One region of the Mesorhizobium sp. B2-3-10 genome, then DNA from elsewhere that is predicted to be linked to it. Evidence: predicted binding sites of a transcription regulator. Region 1 holds the regulator's gene; each other region holds the start of a gene.
What was found. Region 1 encodes PhoB, which activates phosphate uptake and scavenging genes when phosphate is short. Its sites were predicted from a motif close to TGTCATNNANCTGTCAT; they were not measured.

Region 1 (4,324 bases):
GATGGGGCATTTCTCGGCCATCGCCGGTGCCGTGGCACTGGCCATCCTGGTCATTCCCGTCGTGGTGCGTACCACCGAGGACATGCTCAACCTTGTGCCGAACGCTTTGCGCGAGGCCGGCACGGCGATTGGCGCGCCGCGCTGGGTGGTGATCCGTTCGGTGGCCTACCGCGCGGCGATGTCCGGCATCGTCACCGGCATATTGCTGGCCATTGCCCGCATTTCCGGCGAGACGGCGCCGCTACTCTTCACAGCGCTCAACAACCAGTTCTGGTCGAGCAATCTCAATGCGCCGATGGCCAGCCTGCCGGTGACCATCTTCCAGTTCGCTCTCAGCCCTTACGAGGAGTGGCAGCAACTGGCGTGGACCGGCGCACTCATAATCACATTGACGGTTCTCGCGCTCAGCATCTTTGCGCGCAGCCTGACCGGACGCAGAGAGGACAAATGAGCCAGATGTTGTCTCCAGACATGACGATTGCGACAGAGGCAGCCGCCAAGGCGAAGATCGAGGTCAAGAACCTCAATTTCTACTACGGCCAGTCGAAGGCGCTGAAAGACATCACCTTGTCGCTGCCCGAGCGCAGCGTGACGGCCTTCATCGGACCGTCGGGTTGCGGAAAGTCGACGCTGCTGCGCGTCTTCAACCGCATCTACGAGCTCTACCCCAAGCAGACCGCCGAGGGTCAGGTGCTGCTCGACGGCCAGAACGTTCTCGACCGCTCGCAGGACCTCAACCTGTTGCGCACCAAGATCGGCATGGTGTTCCAGAAGCCGACGCCGTTCCCGATGTCGATCTATGAGAATATCGCCTTCGGCGTCAGGCTCTATGAGAAGATCGGCAAGGCCGAGATGGACGGCCGTGTCGAGCAGGCGTTGAAACGCGCCGCGCTGTGGAACGAGGTCAAGGACAAGCTCAATGCCAGCGGCCTCAGCCTGTCGGGCGGCCAGCAGCAGCGGCTTTGCATCGCCCGCACCGTGGCGGTCAAGCCGGAGGTCATCCTGCTCGACGAACCGGCCTCGGCGCTCGACCCATTGTCGACCGCCAAGATCGAGGAATTGATCGACGAGTTGCAGGCCGACTACACGATCGTCATCGTCACCCACAACATGCAGCAGGCCGCGCGCGTCTCGAAGCAGACGGCTTTCATGTATCTGGGCGAGCTGGTCGAATTCGACAAGACCGAGAAGATCTTCACGTCGCCTCGCGAGAAGCGCACGCAGGACTACATCACCGGCCGCTTCGGCTGATCTCACGCATACGAGGACCAGGATCATGGCCGAACACACAGTCGCAGCCTTCGACGAGGATCTCGGACAGATCAGCAAGCTGATCAGCGACATGGGCGATCTCGCCGGCACGATGGTCGGCGGCGCCACCAAGGCGCTGCTGAATTCCGACAACGCGCTGGCACAGCGCGTCGTCTCCGACGACGCCATCATGGACGCGCGCCAGCGCGAACTCGATGATCGCGCCATCACCCTGATCGCCAAGCGCCAGCCGATGGCCGACGATCTGCGTCATGTCGTCGGCTCGATCCGCATGGCGGGCGATCTCGAACGCATCGGCGACCTTGCCAAGAACATCGCCAAGCGCGTCGGCTCGGTAGGCCTCACCGCCACGCCGCGCGACTTGTCGCATTCCATCGACTCCATGGCGCAGCTGGTGCTGATCCAGGTGCAGGGCGTCGTCGAGGAATATGCGGCCGGCGATGCCGCCGCCCTCGCCAAGCTCAGGAATGACGACGAACGCATCGACGTCAAATACACTTCGGTCTTCCGCGAACTCCTGACTTACATGATGGAGGATCCCCGCAACATCACGGCTTGCACGCATCTTTTGTTCTGCGCCAAGAATCTCGAACGCATCGGCGACCATGTGACCAACATCGCCGAGAATGCGTATTATGTGCTGACCGGCACGCAACTGCCCGCCAACCGTCCGAAGCAGGACGAGACGGCGATGTCGGTGCCGGCGGCTTGACGGCAGGGATGATCGATCGATGATCGCGCCACGCATCATGGTGGTGGAGGACGAGGAGCCGCTGGGCGTGCTCCTCCGCTACAACCTGGAGTCCGAGGGTTACCAGGTCGAGGTGGTGACACGCGGCGACGAAGCCGAGATACGCCTCCAGGAAAACGTGCCCGACCTGCTGGTGCTCGACTGGATGGTGCCGGCGGTTTCCGGCATCGAACTCTGTCGGCGCCTGCGCATGCGGCCCGAGACGGAGCGACTGCCGATCATCATGCTGACGGCGCGCGGCGAGGAGAGCGATCGCGTGCGCGGCCTCTCGACCGGCGCCGACGACTATCTGGTCAAGCCGTTCTCGACGCCGGAATTCATGGCCCGGGTCAAGGCGCTGCTGCGCCGCGCCAAACCGGAAGTGCTGTCCAGCGTGCTCAAGGTCGGCGACATCGTGCTCGACCGCGAATCGCACCGGGTCTATCGCAAGAAGAGCGAGATCCGGCTCGGACCGACCGAGTTCCGGCTACTCGAATTCATGATGCGCCATCCCGGCCGCGTGTTCTCGCGCAGCCAGTTGCTCGACAATGTCTGGGGCGAGACGATCTACATCGACGAGCGCACCGTGGATGTGCATGTCGGCCGCCTGCGCAAGGCGGTCAACAATGGCCGCATGCCCGATGTGATACGCACCATCCGTGGCGCAGGCTACGCAATCCGCGAGGATTGAGATCAGGCCACGTTCTTGCCGGATCTCACCTGCACGCCCGGCGCGAAAATCTCCTGGTCGACGAAGGTGAGCGCGCGCATGGCGCAGCCCTCGCGGATCAGCGGCAATTCGTTCGGCTCTGTATCGAAGGAAATCGATTTCGAATGCTGGCCGCCGGCGGTCTGGGCGATGGCCTCGCGCAAGGCCGGCTCGATCAGATCGAAGGCGGCGGCGCTGACGCCGACCATCGCAACCGGCGCCGGATCGATCAGCGCGAACAGGCTGCCAAGGCCATAGCCCAGCGCCTCGCCGGCCTTGCGATAGGCCTCGCGCTCCGGTCCGTCTCTTTCGCGCGCCGTAGCCGCCAATGCGCGCATGTCGGCGTCGCTGACGTCGACCGGTTTGGCGTCCTCACCCAGCTGTCCTGCATTACGCCAGATGGCATAGTTGCCGGCATAGGCCTCGACGCAGCCGCGCCGCCCGCAGCGGCAGAGCGCGCCGCCGGGGCGATGGATCATGTGGCCGAACTCGCCGCCCGAGGAATGGGTGCCGGTGAACAGCTCGCCCTTCAGCACCAGCCCCATGCCGATGCCGTGCGAGAGCAGGATGGCGATGAAGTCGTCGCGGTAGCGCTCGGGGTCGCGCCAGCGCAGCGCCACAGCCATCATGTTGCAGTCGTTCTCCATGGTGGCGGGGATGCCGAATTCGGCTTCGAGTATGTCGGCGAAGGCAATGTCCGTCTGCGGCGTGATCGGCGACCACAGCATGGCGCGCGCCTCGGTGTCGGTGATACCCTGGATCGCCAGCGCGATGCGGGCGATGCTGGCGACGTCGAGGTCGGGATCTTCGAGGCGGCGGCGGACGATGGCCACGCATTCGCCGATCAGCGCCTCGCGGGACATGGTCAGCGTGTCCAGCCGGCGCTGCTCCTCCGATATCACCTGGCCGGCGTAGTCGATGACGGCGACGGAGAGGAAATTCAGCGACAGCACCACGGTCATGACCGCCGCGGCCTCGGGGTTGAGACCAAGGCCAACCTGCGGCCGGCCGCGTTTCAGTGAGCCGGCCTCGTTCGGCTTGCCTTCGCTCAGGATACCTTCGCCGATCAGGTCGGCTGATATCGCCGATATGGTCGAGTGGCTCAGGGCGGTGGTGGCGGCGATCTCGGTGCGCGAGGGCTGGCCACCCCGGCGCACGGCTCCAATCACCATTGCGCGGTTGCGCCGGCGCAGATCGTCGTGGCGGATTCCGACCGACATGATTTCCCTCCCCGTCGCCGCGGTTCTTGACGCCCCCTCGAACACCTCCGGCAACGGGTCGAATACTGGCAGAAGCGGCTGGGGCTGTCATTTATTTATTGCGGGGCTCGAAAAAAGGCTTCCGGCACCTCAAAATCCGTCAGAATCGATGTTGACAGTGTTCCGGCGATGGACCAGTGTTTTTTCGAGGCTCGAAAAAATTAGGGCCTTTGTGCCGGCCTTAGGGCCAGTTTGGTCGCGCCACACGCGGGCGCAGGGAGGATATCATGAAGAGATTCACAGTCGCCATTCTGGCGGGTGTCGCCATGTCGCTGACGCTGGCGTCGGTCGCGCAGGCAAAGGACAAGGTCATCGGCGTGTCGTGGTCCAACTTCCAGGAGGAGCGCTGGAAGA
Region 2 (4,324 bases), on a different contig from region 1:
CCTCGTTCGAAGCCAGATAAGCAACGGCGGACGCCACTTCGGCACTGGTGCCCATGCGCTTGGTGGGGATCGCCGCCATGATCGCCTCTTTCTGCTTGTCATTGAGCTTGTCGGTCATCGCCGATTCGATGAAGCCCGGCGCGACGCAGTTGACGGTGATGTTGCGGGTGGCGATCTCCTGCGCCAGCGATTTGGACAAGCCGATCATGCCGGCCTTGGAGGCGCAGTAATTCGCCTGGCCGGGATTGCCGGTCACCCCGACCACCGAAGTGATGTTGATGATGCGGCCATGGCGGCGGCGCATCATCGGGTGAGTGAGTTCACGGGTCAGCCGGAAAACGGCGGTGAGATTGACCTCCATCACCGTATCCCAGTCGGCGTCCGACATGCGCACGAACAGGCCGTCCTTGGTGATGCCGGCATTGTTGACCAGGATGTCGACGCCCTCGAGATCGGCCTCCGCCTTCTGGCCGAGTGCCTTGACCTCGTCACGGTTCGACAGGTTGGCCGGGAACAGCTTGACCCGGTCGCCCAATTCGGAGGCCAGCGTCTCCAGTTTCTCAACGCGCGTGCCGTGCAGGCCGACGGTCGCGCCTTGCGCATGCAACACCCTGGCGATCGCCTCGCCGATGCCCCCCGATGCGCCGGTGACAAGCGCCTTGCGGCCGGTCAGTTCGAACATCTCTTGTCCTCTTCTCAAATCGTACGGACGGTTATCAATAGACATCACCCCGATGGCCAATCGTTACCACCAGAATGACCAGACGCTTGTCCTTTACATCGCAGATTACGCGGTAATCCGATATCTCCAAAAACTCGTCAAAGAAGATGTCGGCGGCGAAGAATTCAAGTCACAGCGCAGCCACAGCCGCCTCGACCTCGGCTGCGGAACCCACGGAGGCGGTGGCGATGTCGCGGTTGATGCGACGAGCCAGTCCTGAAAGCACCTTGCCGGCACCGATCTCGTAAAGCGTGGTGACGCCGTTGGCGCCGAACCACTCCACCGTTTCGCGCCAGCGGACGCGACCGGTCACCTGCTCGACCAGCCGCCCGGCGATCCCGTCGGGATCGGTCGACGGCTGCACCGATACGTTGGACACCACGGGAACGATTGGCGCGGTCTTTGTCACGCCGGCAAGTGCCTCGCGCATGACATTGGCGGCCGGCGTCATCAGCGCGGAATGGAAGGGCGCCGAAACCTGCAGCATCAGCGCCCGTTTGGCGCCTTTTTCGGTGCACAGTTTCGCTGCCAGTTCAACCGCCGCCTTCGCCCCTGATATGACCAGTTGGCCGCCGCCATTGTCGTTCGCCACCTGGCAGACGGCCCCCTTGCCGGCCCCAAGGGCGGCCTCAGCACAGGCGGCTTCGACATCGGCCTGCTCCAACCCGATGATCGCCGCCATGGCGCCCTCGCCGGCCGGCACCGCTGCCTGCATGGCGTTGCCGCGGATGCGCAGCAGGCGGGCGGCATCGGCAACGGAAACGAAGCCCGCGGCGGCGAGTGCCGAATATTCGCCCAGCGAATGGCCGGCGACATAAGCGACCTTGTCCTTCAGCGAGAAGCCGCGCGATTCCAGCGCCTTGATGGCGGCAAGCGACACCGCCATCAGCGCCGGCTGCGCGTTGGCCGTCAGCGTCAGCGTCTCTTCGGGACCTTCCCAGATCAGCTTCGACAGGTTTTCGCCGAGCGCGTCATCGACTTCCTGGAAAATCCTGCGTGCCTCGGGAAAGGCATCGGCAAGATCCTTGCCCATGCCGACAGCCTGGCTACCCTGTCCCGGAAAGGTGAATGCAACGGCCATGCGAGGGCTCCCCTGACTGGTTTTGCTTGCCTGATACTACAAATTTTCCCTGCCTGTGACGCAAGGCAGGCCGCCAAGTCAAGCCACTTCAGCCCATGCCAATGGGCCCATCCCCGCGCGAGTGCCTGTTCCGAAAGGCTTTTTGGCGATCACACCTGATGAAAACCGCTCACGAATCGTTCGCTGGCTCTTCTTATTTCCGCCACAGGCGCTAGCTTTGCGTGACAATTATATGACAATCGAATGACGTGGGTTGTCTTTGGGCGGGAAGTTGAAGTGGCAAAGAGTTTCAAACGTGCCGGCAACGCGGCGCCGCAGTTCCTGGAAGACGATCCGTCCACCGGCTATCTGCCGGGCCGTAGATGGCCTGTTGTCCGCTACGGGCTGATCAGCCTGGCGATCTCGGCCGTCCTGGTGTTCGCCATCGAACTGATCGTGCGCGGTGATGTCGCCGGCACCGTTTCCTTCTTCCTGCAGCCGTTCAAGCCGGGCTGGACAACTATCGTCGTCTTCGCGCTGGTCCTGATCGGTCTCGACGCGGTGCTCGGCCGCAGCCATCAGAGCCTGATGATCGTCGCGCCGCTGACCTTGTCGCTGGCCTTTGTCGGCCACCAGAAGTCGCATTATCTCGGCGATCCGCTCTACCCGACGGATTTCCTCTACGCCCGCCAGATCTTCGCCCTGCTGCCGCTCTTGGTGCGCGAGCGGCCAATGACAGCGCTGGCCATGGTCGCGGGCATCGTCGCCGGCCTGTCCCTGCTCGTCTACGGCTGGCGACTATGGCGCCGCAAGGTTCCGGCCCTCAGCCGCAAGGGCCGCCTTGCCCGGCTGACGCTGGCGGTGCCGCTGCTCGCCTTCTTCGTCTCGATCATGGATTACGCCACCTTCTCGTGGACCAGGGACCGGCTGCAGATCATCCCGATCATGTGGGACCAGAAGGAAAACTACGCCTCCAACGGCTTCGCGCTCGCCTTCGCGCTCAACGTGCCGATGGCGCATGTCTCGGCACCGCCGGGCTATTCCGACAAGGCGATCGCGGCGATCGAGCGGCCCGAGGTGACCGCCTCGGTGCCGGCCCAGAAGCCGGACATCATCATCGTCATGAGCGAATCCTTCTGGGATCCAACCAAGCTGCCCGGAGTCACCATCACTCCCGATCCGATGCCCAATGTGCGGGCGCTCCGCTCGGGCTCGATGTTCTCGCCCGAATTCGGCGGCATGACCGCCAACATCGAATTCGAAGCGCTGACCGGCTTTTCCAATGCTTTCCTGCCGGCCGGCAGCATCCCCTACCAGCAATATGTCCGCACCCCGACGCCGTCGATGGCGACCTTCCTGAAGAGCCAAGGCTACAGGGCACGCGCCATTCATCCAGGCACGAACTGGTTCTGGAACCGCGGCGCGGTCTATGCCGATTTCGGTTTCAACGACTTCAAATCGGAAGAGACGCTGCCGCCCATGGAAAAGCGCGGACCGCTGGCATCCGACGCGGCGATGACCGACGAGATCATACGCGAAGCGGACGCCAGCGAGGACCCGGTGTTCTTCTTCGCCGTCAGTCTGCAGAACCACGGCCCCTATGAACCGAACCGTTATTCGAATCCGACCCATTCGGTGCAAGCGCCGATCAGCCAGTGGGCGCGCGACTCGCTGCTCTCCTACGCCGAAGGTTCAGCCGACGCGGACCGCGGCCTTGAACGGCTGATCGAATGGGCCAAGAGGCGCGAGCGGCCCACGATTGTCGCCTTTTTCGGTGACCACCTGCCGCCGCTCGGACCGGTCTATGTCGAGACCGGCTTCCTGAAGGACAACGTCGCGCCGCGCAAGGAACCGACGCCGGAAGCCGCCCTCGAACATCACGCGACACCGCTGATCATCTGGTCGAACCGCTCCGGCCCGGTCGAGAATCTGGGCACGGTCAGCCCCGCGTTCCTGCCCTATCATATCCTCACCGCCGCCGGCATCACCCACCCTTACTACACCGGTTTCCTGGGCGAGATGCGGGAGCGCTATCGCGTCGTCGACCGCAACCTGCTGCTCACGCCGGCCGGGGCGGCCACGCCAGACTGGTCGCGTCAGAAAGAGATTGACCCGGCGATCCGCGACTTCCGGCTGATCCAGTACGACATGATGTTCGGCAAGCGCCATGCCGCGCCCGACTTCTTCCCCGAAACGGTCGACAAGATCGTCGCCCATACGAGTTGAGCCGATCGGCGGGCGCTTAATTTCCCCTGCCGCCCGCCTTCGGAGCAGCCGCTCAGTTCGTCAATTGCAGCTTCGAAAATTTGTTGGCGATCTGCAGAAACACGTTCGGCAGCTTGGCCGGATCATTGATGGCATAATAGTCGCTGGGATTCGAGGCGGAGGCGCTGTAATGGGTGCGGTTGGCGACCGTTGACGGCATGGCTCAACCCTGTGCGACCTGACATTGCGGTTAAGGGCCGGTTGCCGGGAAAATCGCCGGCCTTGCCGGGCGCTGCCACGTGGGTTCCTGCGGCCTGCGACATCAGGGATGCCGCTTG
Region 3 (4,324 bases), on a different contig from region 1:
CACTATACGGGGAGAAATGTCCGGCAGGACAATGAGGGGCGGCGCTAGCGCTAGAAGATTGCGCTGTCGAGCATGTCCGATGGCAATGTGTCAGCAGAAGAAGATAGCGCGCGCGGGGGTTTATCCGGGCTCAATTGTCAAAGCCAGCGCCGCCCCTCATTGTCCTGCCCGGCACCTTCTCCCCGTATAGTGACGGGGAGAAGGACAAACTCTCGCTCAATACTTCTCCGGCACGTAAAGCTCGCGCGGCAGCACCTGGCGCTCGTATTCCGGGTTGAAGACGCGCTCCGGCAGCGTGATCTCCTCGTGCGGGACCTCTTCATACGGCAGCTGCTTGAGCAGATGGTCGATGCAGTTCAGCCGCGCGCGCTTCTTGTCGTTACCCTCGACGATGAACCAGGGCGCCTCGGGAATGTTGGTGCGGGCGAAGGTCTCCTCTTTGGCCTTGGTGTAGTGTTCCCAGCGCACCCGCGACTGCAGGTCCATCGGCGACAGCTTCCACTGTTTCATCGGGTCGTGGATCCGCATCAGGAAGCGCATTTGCTGTTCCTCGTCGGTGATCGAGAACCAATATTTGACCACGGTGATGCCCGAGCGCACCAGCATGCGCTCGAACTCCGGCACGTCATGGAAGAACTCCTCGACCTGCTCGGGGCTGGCAAAACCCATTACCCGTTCGACGCCGGAGCGGTTGTACCAGGAGCGGTCGAGCAAAACGATCTCGCCGCCTGCCGGCAAATGCGGGACATAGCGCTGGAAATACCATTGCGACTTCTCGCGTTCGGTCGGAGCCGGAAGCGCCACGACGCGGCAGATACGCGGATTGAGCCGCTGTGTGATGCGCTTGATGACGCCGCCCTTGCCAGCGGAGTCGCGGCCCTCGAATATCACCACCAGTTTCTTCTTGTGGTAGGCGACCCAGGATTGCAGCTTGATCAATTCGGACTGGAGGCTGATCAGGTCGCGAAAATACTGCATGCGATCGATCGAAGGCGGATGCGAGTTCTTGTAGATCTTGGCGATCTCCATCGAGAGGGCCGGCTCCGACATTTCGAGCTCATAGTCCTCGTCGAGCGTGTCGGCGAGCTCGGCTTCAAGCCAGTCCTTGGCAGGGGAATTCTGTTTCAGCTCGGTCATATCAACTGCTCCGCTTGCAAGCCCTGTCGGTTACCACTGGGCGCTCCAATTGCTGGCCAATGGAAACACCTGAGCCGACTTCAATATAGGCCGGCAGTGACGGTTTTATTGCAGCACAGGCGCAATTGCCGGCGTTGCAAATTCCGCAATGTACGATCGATCGACCGTCGTCGCATGGCGACAAGCCGGCCGAATTGTCCTACAAATGCGCGGTCGCCTTCCAGGCCTGCCTTGCCGGCACGCCTCTTCAACAAAATCGTGAGGATCTGACATGGAATACCGCACCCTTGGCCGTTCCGGCCTGAAGGTTTCGACACTGACGCTTGGCACCATGACATTCGGCGGCGCCGGGCCCTTCGCCGCGGTCGGCAACAGCGATCTCGCCGAAGCCAAGCGGATGATCGATATGTGCATCGATGCCGGCATCAACCTCATCGACACCGCCAATGTCTATTCCAACGGCCTCTCCGAAGAGATCATAGGCGAAGCTCTCGGCGGCAAGCGCAAGAACGATGTGCTGATCGCGTCCAAGGCGCGGATGCGGATCGGCAAGGGCCCGAACGACGAGGGCCTGTCGCGCCATCATCTGATCCGTGAATGCGAGAGCAGCCTGAAGCGCTTGAAGACCGATGTCATCGACATCTATTTCGTCCACCAATGGGACGGCCTCACTCCGCTCGAGGAGACCGTTGCCGCGCTCGACAGTTTGGTCAGCCAGGGCAAGGTGCGCTACATCGGCTGCTCCAACTATTCCGGCTGGCAGGTGATGAAGGCGCTTTCCATCAGCGACAGCCGTCACCAGCAACGCTTCGTCACCCAGCAGATCCACTATACGCTGGAAGCGCGCGAGGCCGAGTACGAGCTCTTGCCGATCTCGGTCGACCAAGGGCTGGGCGTTTTGGTCTGGAGCCCGCTCGCCGGCGGCCTGCTGTCGGGCAAATACCGCCGCGACAGCCCGACCGCTCGCCAGCTTGCCGGCTGGTCCGAGCCGCCGATCCGCGACGAGGACCGGCTGTGGCGGATCGTCGATGTGCTGGTCGAGATCGGCAAGGATCGTGGCGTCTCGGCGGCGCAGGTGGCGCTCGCCTGGCTGCTCGGACGCCCTGCCGTCTCCTCGCTGGTGATCGGTGCCCGCAATGACGTTCAGCTCAAGGACAACCTTGCGGCGGCGGCCCTGAAGCTCGGCACCGAAGAACGCCAGCGCCTCGACGCGGTCAGCCGGCCGGCTCTGCTCTACCCCTACTGGCACCAGCAACTGACAGCGAAGGATCGCTTCGGCCCAGCCGATCTGGTTCTCGACCGCAGCGATATCTGATCAGCGTCAGGCAGAGAGCAAGAGCTAGCCGCCGATAAACCGCCAGAGTTCGGGATCGGGTTCGATCTGGCCGCCGAGCACGAAATATTTGTAGAGGACGAGCAAGGAGATCGCATGCTCGTCCCGTTCATTGGAGAATTTGCGGCAATAGGCATTGGCTGCGGCGATGATGCGCTCCGCCGCGGCCGGGTGCGCTTCGAAATAGCGCACTTTTTCGCCGAGATCGGCAAAATCCGGGTCAAGCGGCGCATAGTGGATACCGGCCTCGAGCTGGCTCTCGCCGAACCATGTTTCGTAGGTCGGCGGCGGCATCAGACAGAGCGAGTTGGAATTCATGATCCATTTGAGGTTGGTCGCCACGTCATTGCCCTCCAGCGAGACGATGTAGCGATAGCGCAGGTGCTGGCTGATGCTGAGGAAAGGCTTGCTGTACTTAGCCGGTGCGCTGCGCTTGTGCGAACCGGCATCGCAGAACGGCAAGTCGCGCGCGACATCCAGGAACCGTGTCCTGATCGGGTTGTTGAGGTCGCCGCGCCAGACCACGGCAGGGCGCTTGTCGGCGAAGGCGACGGTATCGAGGGGCATGTGGAAGTGGCGGAATTTGTTGAACTTCATGACGACGGCATTGCCGTTGTCGGCGCGGATCGGCCGGTCCTTGACGAGGGTCGGCAGCTTGGGCACGCCGATGACATCACCGAACTTCAGGTCGATGAGCAATGATGGATCGAAATAGCGGGCAAATTCCTTCAGGTCGTAATAGTACATGCTCGGTTCAAACGGTATCTTGTCGATGCGCACAGCATCCGGGCCTGGTGTAAAAGCGTCCTGCAGCTTGTTGTAGTGATTCAGTCGCCGGCGCACGGCCTCGTCCGAGAGCCTGGCCTGCTGCAGGCGGCTGGCCAATCGCCGCCGGAAGATCGCCTGGGGCGCGATATCGCGCATGACGTTCCGCGCATAGTAGAAGACCTTTGCCGTCGTTCGTTGGAGGGTGGCCATGGACTCTTTTGATCAAAGATAAACGCGGTTGAACAAGTGAAGGTCGGGATGGTTCCCGCAGCATGATGCCCTACCATCCAGCCACGCATTCCGATAGCGCCCGAATGCGGCTGGCGGCCTCGACCGAGCGCCGCAACTAGCCCGTTATGTAGCGCCACACCTCGGCATCCGGTTTGATCTGGCCCGAGAGCACGAAGTATTTGTAGAGCACCAGCAGGGAGATCGTCTGCTCGGTCTGTTCGTCGTCGAATGTCCGGCAATAGGCGTTCGCAGCCGCGATGATGCGCTCCGCCTCCGCCGGATTCCGCTCGAAATAGGCGACGTGGTCCTCAAGGTTCGAGAAATCCGCCGCGAGCGGCACATAGTGGACGTTGGCTTCGAGCTGCCGCTCCGCAAACCAGGTCTCATAGGTCGGCGGCGGCATCATGCAGAGCGACTTCGAATTCATGATCCATTTGAGATTGGTCGCCACGTCGTTGCCCTCGAGCGAGACGATGTAGCGATAGCGCTGGTGCTGGCTGATGCTGAGAAAAGGCCTGGCGTATTCGGGCGGTGCGTTCGGCTTGTGCGAACCGGCATCGCAGAACGGCAGGTCGCGCACAGCGTTCAGAAATCTTGTCCTGATCGGATTGTTGAGATCACCGCGCCAGACAACGGACGGCAGCTTGTCGGCGAACGACATCGCGTCAGCCGGCATCTGGAAATGACGAAACTTGTCGAGTTTCATGATGATCGCGTTCTTGTCGTCAGCACAGATTGGCCGGTCCTTGACGATCGAAGGCACCTTGGGGACATTCCTGACGTCGCCGAATTCCAGGTCGATGAGCAGGCCGGGATCGAAGTAGCGGGCGAACTCCTTCAGGTCGTAATAGTACA

Region 2: a site for PhoB is predicted at 2,024-2,040, ahead of FJ943_RS26735 (LTA synthase family protein). Genes of this name have one in related genera too.
Region 3: a site for PhoB is predicted at 1,234-1,250, ahead of ppk2 (polyphosphate kinase 2). Genes of this name have one in related genera too.

The regions. Positions count from the first base shown of each region.
Region 1 covers NZ_VFVT01000001.1:1,000,252-1,004,575, forward strand. The annotation lists gene pstA (phosphate ABC transporter permease PstA) at 1-451, shown strand, start outside; gene pstB (phosphate ABC transporter ATP-binding protein PstB) at 448-1,251, shown strand; gene phoU (phosphate signaling complex protein PhoU) at 1,277-1,984, shown strand; gene phoB (phosphate regulon transcriptional regulator PhoB) at 2,004-2,693, shown strand; gene FJ943_RS05115 (ROK family protein) at 2,696-3,931, opposite strand; gene xylF (D-xylose ABC transporter substrate-binding protein) at 4,198-4,324, shown strand, end outside.
Region 2 covers NZ_VFVT01000011.1:115,130-119,453, forward strand. The annotation lists gene fabG (3-oxoacyl-[acyl-carrier-protein] reductase) at 1-682, opposite strand, end outside; gene fabD (ACP S-malonyltransferase) at 852-1,802, opposite strand; gene FJ943_RS26735 (LTA synthase family protein) at 2,046-4,007, shown strand; gene FJ943_RS29775 (hypothetical protein) at 4,060-4,206, opposite strand.
Region 3 covers NZ_VFVT01000002.1:465,564-469,887, forward strand. The annotation lists gene ppk2 (polyphosphate kinase 2) at 217-1,137, opposite strand; gene FJ943_RS08955 (aldo/keto reductase) at 1,409-2,452, shown strand; gene FJ943_RS08960 (glycosyl transferase family 90) at 2,477-3,448, opposite strand; gene FJ943_RS08965 (glycosyl transferase family 90) at 3,585-4,324, opposite strand, start outside.